DNA from 2 places in the Serratia ficaria genome. Region 2 is predicted to be linked to the other one. Evidence: predicted binding sites of a transcription regulator. Region 2 holds the regulator's gene; the other holds the start of a gene.
What was found. The regulator LexA, encoded in region 2, represses DNA repair genes until DNA is damaged. The targets are predictions, from matches to a motif close to TNCTGTATGTACATACAGNA.
Positions count from the first base shown of each region.

Region 1: a site for LexA is predicted at 1,956-1,975, ahead of sulA (SOS-induced cell division inhibitor SulA). Genes of this name have one in related genera too.

Region 1 covers NZ_LT906479.1:1,902,945-1,906,562, reverse strand. Annotated here, with positions in the region: gene yccS (YccS family putative transporter) at 1-1,105, shown strand, start outside; gene CKW09_RS08985 (TfoX/Sxy family DNA transformation protein) at 1,102-1,764, opposite strand; gene sulA (SOS-induced cell division inhibitor SulA) at 1,997-2,503, shown strand; gene ompA (porin OmpA) at 2,862-3,618, shown strand, end outside.
Region 2 covers NZ_LT906479.1:4,733,818-4,737,435, reverse strand. Annotated here, with positions in the region: gene plsB (glycerol-3-phosphate 1-O-acyltransferase PlsB) at 1-898, opposite strand, end outside; gene CKW09_RS22150 (diacylglycerol kinase) at 1,048-1,416, shown strand; gene lexA (transcriptional repressor LexA) at 1,517-2,125, shown strand; gene dinF (MATE family efflux transporter DinF) at 2,279-3,618, shown strand, end outside.

The DNA.
Region 1 (3,618 bases), 2.4 Mb from region 2:
CGCCCAACTGGCCAATATCGAATCCGAACAGGCGCTCGCCAATGGGCAAACGGAAGAGAATAGCCTGGCAGACGATCGCCTGACCGGCTGGAGCGACATCAGGCTGCGCATCAGCCGCCACCTGACGCCGCAGTCCGCCCTGTTCCGCCACGCAATCCGCATGTCGGTGGTGCTGTGCGTCGGTTACGCGTTTATTCAGCTTACCGGCATGCAGCACGGTTACTGGATCCTGCTCACCAGCCTGTTTGTGTGCCAACCCAATTACAATGCGACTCGGCGCCGGCTGGCGCTGCGCATCATTGGCACGCTGGCCGGCATATTGATCGGCCTGCCGATCCTTTACTTCGTTCCGTCGCTCGAAGGCCAGATGGTGCTGATCGTCATCACCGGCGTGCTGTTCTTCGCATTCCGCACCGTGCAATACGCCCACGCCACCATGTTTATTACCCTGCTGGTGTTGCTGTGCTTTAACCTGCTGGGCGAGGGTTTTGAAGTGGCGGCGCCGCGCGTTTACGACACCTTGCTGGGCTGCGCCATCGCCTGGGCGGCGGTCAGTTTCATCTGGCCGGACTGGAAGTTCCGCCAATTGCCGGCGGTGGTGGACAAGACGCTGAACGCCAACTGCCGCTACCTGGACGCCATTCTGGTGCAGTACCATCAGGGCAAAGATAACGGCCTGCCCTATCGCATCGCGCGACGGGATGCGCACAACAGCGATGCCGAACTGGCGTCGGTCATCTCCAACATGTCCGCCGATCCCAAGACCGATCGGGCGCTGCAGGAGGCGGCTTTCCGGCTGCTGTGCCTGAATCATACCCTGCTGAGCTACATCTCCGCGCTCGGCGCGCACCGTGAACGCCTGAGCAACCCCGCGACGCTGGATTTACTGAATGATGCCGTGTGCTACGTTGACGGCGCCCTGCATCAGGAAGAGCAGGACGGCTCGCGCATTGCGCAGGCATTGGAAAACCTCGCTGAGCGCATCCGGCACACCGTCCCGGAGCCGGAAAGCAAAGATCAATTGGTCTTGCAACAGATTGGGCTGGTGCTTGAACTGCTGCCGGAGCTGACTGCGCTGCACGCGCGTATCAATAAGGCCAATTAATCATTCAGGGCCGCCCGTTGGCGCTGAATGACCGGCTCATGGCCATGGCTGCGCATCGCCATCGTATGCTCGAACCACTGGATCAGCTCGCCGCGCAGTTCGGCGGGCAAAGCGGCATGGTGATAGCCGGCGATCGCGCCCGCCAACGACAGCAGCATCCGCACCCCAAGAGGGTTTTGCTGTTGCAACAGCCGCAGGTAGCTGCGCCTGGCGCCGTACAGCCGCAGGTCGTAGACGTTGCGAATGCCGGCCCGCCACAGCAGCCGCTCCATATTGATATCGATATTGGGCAACGTCCTCAGCCGCCCGTGGCTGCCGGTTTTGCTCTGCTGTTCCCTGCGCGCCTCCCTGACCGCCTGCCACGCCAGACCAATCAGCTCGTTGCGTTCGCGCCAGAGCGCCTCATCGACCCAATAATAACGCATGGTGATCGGCACGCCGCGCTTGGAGTAAATCATATTGACCATGCCGCGGGCGCGAAACGTCGGCTCCAGACCATGAGTCGCCCGCAGATACAGTTCGCCTTCCGCTATCACCGCGAACATGACGCCCTCGGCCAGCAGCCCATAACCGCCGAACTGCGAGCGGATGGTGATGCAGCCCAATACCGAGAAGCAGGCTTTCGCCTGTGCAATCCTTGCCGTCGATATCCCTTTCATGACGAGACTCCCTTGTAGGTTATATGCGTAATATTTCTCACATCAATGAAATAAAGGTAACGTGAACAACTAATTAGAAAAATACGCACTAACGGTAGCCATGCCAATCACAAAAAACGGCAGTATAAAAAATAATCGCGGTTATGCGAGGCGCTACTAAAATTTGGGTTGATCTTATCTCCCACCGGGTATACTGTATATACATACAGTGACACTACGGGCGGGATACTTTATGCGTACTCAATCACTTTACCAACCCCATTTCAGCCGCAACGCTATCGCGGCGCCCCATGCTGCCAAGACCACCGACGCCGGCAACGAAAATGGCCTTATCAGTGAACTTGTTTACAATGAGCATCAGCCCGCGGTCGCACAGTTGTTACTGCCGCTGCTGCAACAGCTTGGCAAACAGTCGCGCTGGCTGCTGTGGCTTACGCCGCAGCAAAAACTCAGCAAACTGTGGCTGCAGCAATCCGGCCTGCCGGTCGAGAAAATGGTGCAGCTGAGCCAAATCAGCCCGCTGGCGACGGTGGAGGCGATGGAAAAAGCGCTGCTGACGGGGAATTACAGCGTGGTTCTCGGCTGGTTGCCCGAGCTTACAGAGGAAGATCGTCTAAAATTAAGGCGTGCGGCAGAATTGGGTAATGCATACGGCTTCATCATGCGTCCGCAACGTGACATTAACCCGACTCACGGACACTGTTCCACCCTAAAAATTCACTCTTCTTTGTATCATTAAGTAAATTTAGGAATTTTCCCATCATTTTTATCCCCCGCGAAGGGAACCTTTGCCGGATCATGCAGAAAGCGAGTCCGGCTGCGGTTCCGCGAGAGAAAACGCTCAGAAATTCGCCCTGTTTTTTGCCGATTAGTGTTAGCAAATATGTACGATTCCGCGTTTTTTTTTAGAGCTTTATCACATCACACTTGTAACTTTCGCGCCACGTTGTAGACTTTACATCGCCAAGGTTGCTCTATAACGCCAGGAAAACTGGCCGAGTAACAAACGAGGGCTCAAACCTTGGCGAAGGAATTTAACCAAGGGCTTAAAACAGCTTTAAAGCTCATTGCCTATTTGGATGATAACGAGGCGCAAAATGAAAAAGACAGCTATCGCATTAGCAGTGGCACTGGCTGGTTTCGCTACCGTAGCGCAAGCCGCCCCAAAAGATAACACCTGGTACACCGGTGCTAAACTGGGCTGGTCCCAGTACCATGACACTGGTTTCTACGGCAACGGTTACCAGAATGGTATCGGCAATGGTCCGACCCATAAAGATCAACTGGGTGCTGGCGCGTTCCTGGGTTACCAGGCGAACCAATACCTGGGCTTCGAGCTGGGCTATGACTGGCTTGGCCGTATGCCTTACAAAGGCAGCGTGAACAACGGTGCTTTCAAAGCACAAGGCGTTCAGCTGGCAGCTAAACTGAGCTACCCAATTGCTGACGATCTGGACATCTACACTCGTCTGGGTGGTATGGTATGGCGTGCAGACTCCAAAGCTAACTACGGCAACGGCACTCGTCTGAGCGACCACGACACCGGCGTTTCTCCGCTGGCTGCTGTTGGTGTTGAATACGCACTGACCAAAAACTGGGCTACTCGCCTGGACTACCAATTCGTAAGCAACATCGGTGATGCAGGTACTGTCGGCGCACGTCCAGACAACACCATGCTGAGCCTGGGTGTTTCTTACCGTTTCGGTCAGGATGATGTTGTTGCTCCAGCACCAGCTCCGGCTCCGGCTCCAGTTGTTGAAACCAAGCGTTTCACTCTGAAGTCTGACGTGCTGTTCAACTTCAACAAATCCACTCTGAAAGCAGAAGGCCAACAGGCTCTGGACCAGCTGTACA
Region 2 (3,618 bases):
CGATTTCGTGGCCGTCCTGCGCCAGCTGGCGCACGCGTTCGGCGTTGGTGACGTTGATGCCCTGATACAGCCGGTTCCAGGTCCAGCTCAGCACGCGGTCGGAGAGGCGCACGGTCTCGTAGGAGAAGTCGGCGGCGATCTCTTCCATCAGCGCGATGGCGTTCTGCTGGGCTTTTTCGTGGGAAATCTTCTTGCTGCGCGCCTCGTCCTCGACCGCTTTTTCGATCGCCTTGGACGCCAGCAGCTTGTTGAACAGATCCTGACGCGCCGGCAGGCTTGGGCCGACCGCGGCCAGGCGCTGGCGCGAGAAGTGCATGCGCGCCACGCGCGCCAGCTTCTGCGCGATGATTTTATCCGTGCCGTGTTCGGAGGCCATGCGGCGCAGCGAGACGGTATTGGAGAAGCGCACGAAGCTGTCGCGGCCGAGCCACAGCACGGCGAAGAATTTCTGCACGCCGTTCAGCAGGCGCAGATGCGGCGTGCCTTGCCCTTCGCGGCCCGGCGAGCGGCCAAACATCACCGAGACCGGCAGCATCTGGATGTCGAGATCCGGATTGTTGCGGTGCAGGTCCAGGTAGTCGTGGAACAGCTTTACCGACTCTTCCTTCGGCGTGTAGTAGCGGAACACGCGCGGGCCGTCGTGAATGAACACGTGGCTCGGCAGCACCGTGCCGTCAATTTCCAGCGGGTTGAGGGGGTCGGGCAGATCCTGCGCCAGGCACTGAGTGCGCAGCGTCAGCAAATCCGCCTTGGAATTATAAGGCAAAACATACAAAATCGGCCGTGAGGGATCCAACCCTAATTCCGTGACCGGATCTGAAGGGATAACCTTACTTCTTACCAACAATTTGAGTGGTAAATTCAATAATTTATAATAAATTTTACGCCAACCTGACATAACAACGTGAAGCCTCTTGTTAGCAATGCGCCGCAAGCATACCAGAAACCGGGTAGCAGATCTGTGGTGTTGGAAAACCGAGAGCCGATAACGCTGGCTGATCTAGACTCTTTTTATTATGACTTACCTCTGAGAAAGGCACCGAAAACATGGCGAACCAAGCAACCGGCCTGACCCGTATTATTAAAGCCGCCGGCTACTCTTATAAAGGACTTTCCGCCGCCTGGCAGCACGAGGCGGCGTTCCGCCAGGAGCTGGTGGCGACCCTGCTGGCCATCATACTGGCGATCTGGCTGGATGTGGGTGCGATAGCGCGCATTTTGTTGATCGGATCGGTGGCGCTGGTGATGATCGTCGAGATCCTGAACAGCGCGATCGAGGCGGTGGTCGACCGCATCGGCAGCGAGCATCATGAGCTCTCCGGCCGGGCGAAGGACATGGGGTCGGCGGCGGTGTCGCTGGCGATCCTGCTGGCGCTGTTCGTCTGGGGCTCGGTGCTGTGGCAACACTTCCTTTGAGCGGGGCGCTAATCCCTGATTTTTATTCATTCTTCGGTTCCCAATCCGCGCTTACCTGTATATACTCACAGCAAGACTGTATAAACAAACAGGGGGCGGAATGAAAGCACTAACTACCAGACAGCAAGAGGTCTATGATCTGATTCGCGATCATATTTCGCAGACGGGCATGCCGCCGACGCGTGCCGAGATCGCTATGCGTCTGGGGTTCCGCTCGCCAAATGCCGCCGAAGAACACCTGAAGGCGCTGGCGCGCAAAGGGGTGATCGAGATCGTCTCCGGCGCGTCACGCGGCATCCGCCTGCTGATGGAAGATGAAGAAGGCCTGCCGCTGATCGGCCGGGTGGCCGCCGGCGAGCCGCTGCTGGCGCAACAGCATATCGAAGGCCACTACAAGGTGGATCCTTCGCTGTTCAAACCGAACGCGGATTTCCTGCTGCGGGTCAACGGCATGTCGATGCGCGACATCGGCATTCTGGACGGCGATCTGCTGGCGGTGCACAAGACTCAGGACGTGCGCAACGGCCAGGTGGTGGTGGCGCGCATTGAGGACGAAGTCACGGTCAAACGCCTGAAAAAACACGGCAACGTGGTTGAACTGCTGCCGGAAAACAGCGAATTCCAACCGATCGTGGTCGATCTGCGTCAGCAGAATTTCACCATCGAAGGCCTGGCGGTCGGCGTGATCCGCAACGGCGACTGGATTTAACCGCCGCGCCCGAACGGTCGTCCCCCGATTTAAATCGCCCCTGCTTTGGGGCGATGTCATTTCTGATTCAATATCGTGCCCAATCGCTTTCAATGCGCAGCCGACACGCCTGCAGCTTGGTAAGATGAAGGGTATCCACGGGAACATTTCACCATGCGCCTGATCTCCGCCTTTTCCGCCTTCACCAGCGACACCGATAAAGCCCTGTGGCGTCTCGCCCTGCCGATGATTTTTTCCAATATTACCGTGCCGCTGCTCGGGCTGGTGGATACCGCGGTGATCGGCCATCTCGATAGCCCGACCTATCTCGGCGGCGTGGCGATCGGCGCCATGGCCACCAGCTTCCTGTTTATGCTGTTGCTGTTCCTGCGCATGAGCACCACCGGCTTGGCCGCACAGGCGCTGGGGGCGCAGAACCCGCAGGCGCTGGCGCGCGCCTTTATGCAGCCGCTGCTGTTGGCGGTGCTGGCCGGGCTGGCCATTGTGCTGTTGCGCCAGCCGCTGATTGATGCGGCGCTGGGGATCGTCGGCGGCGACGCCGAGGTACTGCGGCAGGCGCGGCTGTTTCTTGAGATCCGTTGGCTGAGCGCCCCGGCGGCGCTGGCCAATATGGTGATCCTCGGCTGGCTGCTCGGCGTGCAGTACGTGCGCGCGCCGGTGATCCTGTTGATCGTCGGCAACCTGCTGAACATCGTGCTGGATATCTGGCTGGTGATGGGGCTGGGCTGGAACGTGCAGGGGGCGGCGACGGCGACCGCCATCGCCGAATACGCCACGCTGCTGCTCGGGCTATGGCTGTCGTGGCGCGTGATGCGGCTGCGCGGCATTTCACCGCCGATGCTGCAGCAGGCCTGGCGCGGTAACCTGCGGCGCCTGCTGGCGCTAAACCGCGACATTATGCTGCGCTCGCTGTTGCTGCAGCTGTGCTTCGCCTCTCTGACCATTTTTGGCGCGCGCCTTGGCAGCGAAGTGGTGGCGGTGAATGCGGTGCTGATGAACCTGCTCACCTTTACCGCCTATGCGCTGGACGGTTTCGCTTACGCGGTGGAGGCGCATTCGGGCCACGCCTACGGCGCCCGCGACGACCGCCAGCTGAGGAGGATATGGCGCGCCGCCTGCCGTCAGGCCTGCCTGGTGGCCCTGGCCTTTGGCGCGGCTTACGCCGTTGCCGGCCAGCAGATCGTGGCGGCGCTGACCTCGCTGCCGGAGCTGCGCGCGTTGGCCAATCACTATCTGCCGTGGCAGGTGGCGCTGCCGTTGGTCGGCGTATGGTGCTACCTGCTGGACGGCATGTTTATCGGCGCCACCCGCGGCGCGGAAATGCGCAACAGCATGGCGGTGGCGGCGGCAGGTTATGGGCTCACCTTGTTCAGCGTGCCGCTGCTGGGCAACCATGGGCTGTGGCTGGCACTGGCGGTCTTTCTCTCGCTGCGCGGCCTCTCTCTGGGTTGGATCTGGCATCGCCACCGGGTGCGCGGCAGCTGGTTTTCAGC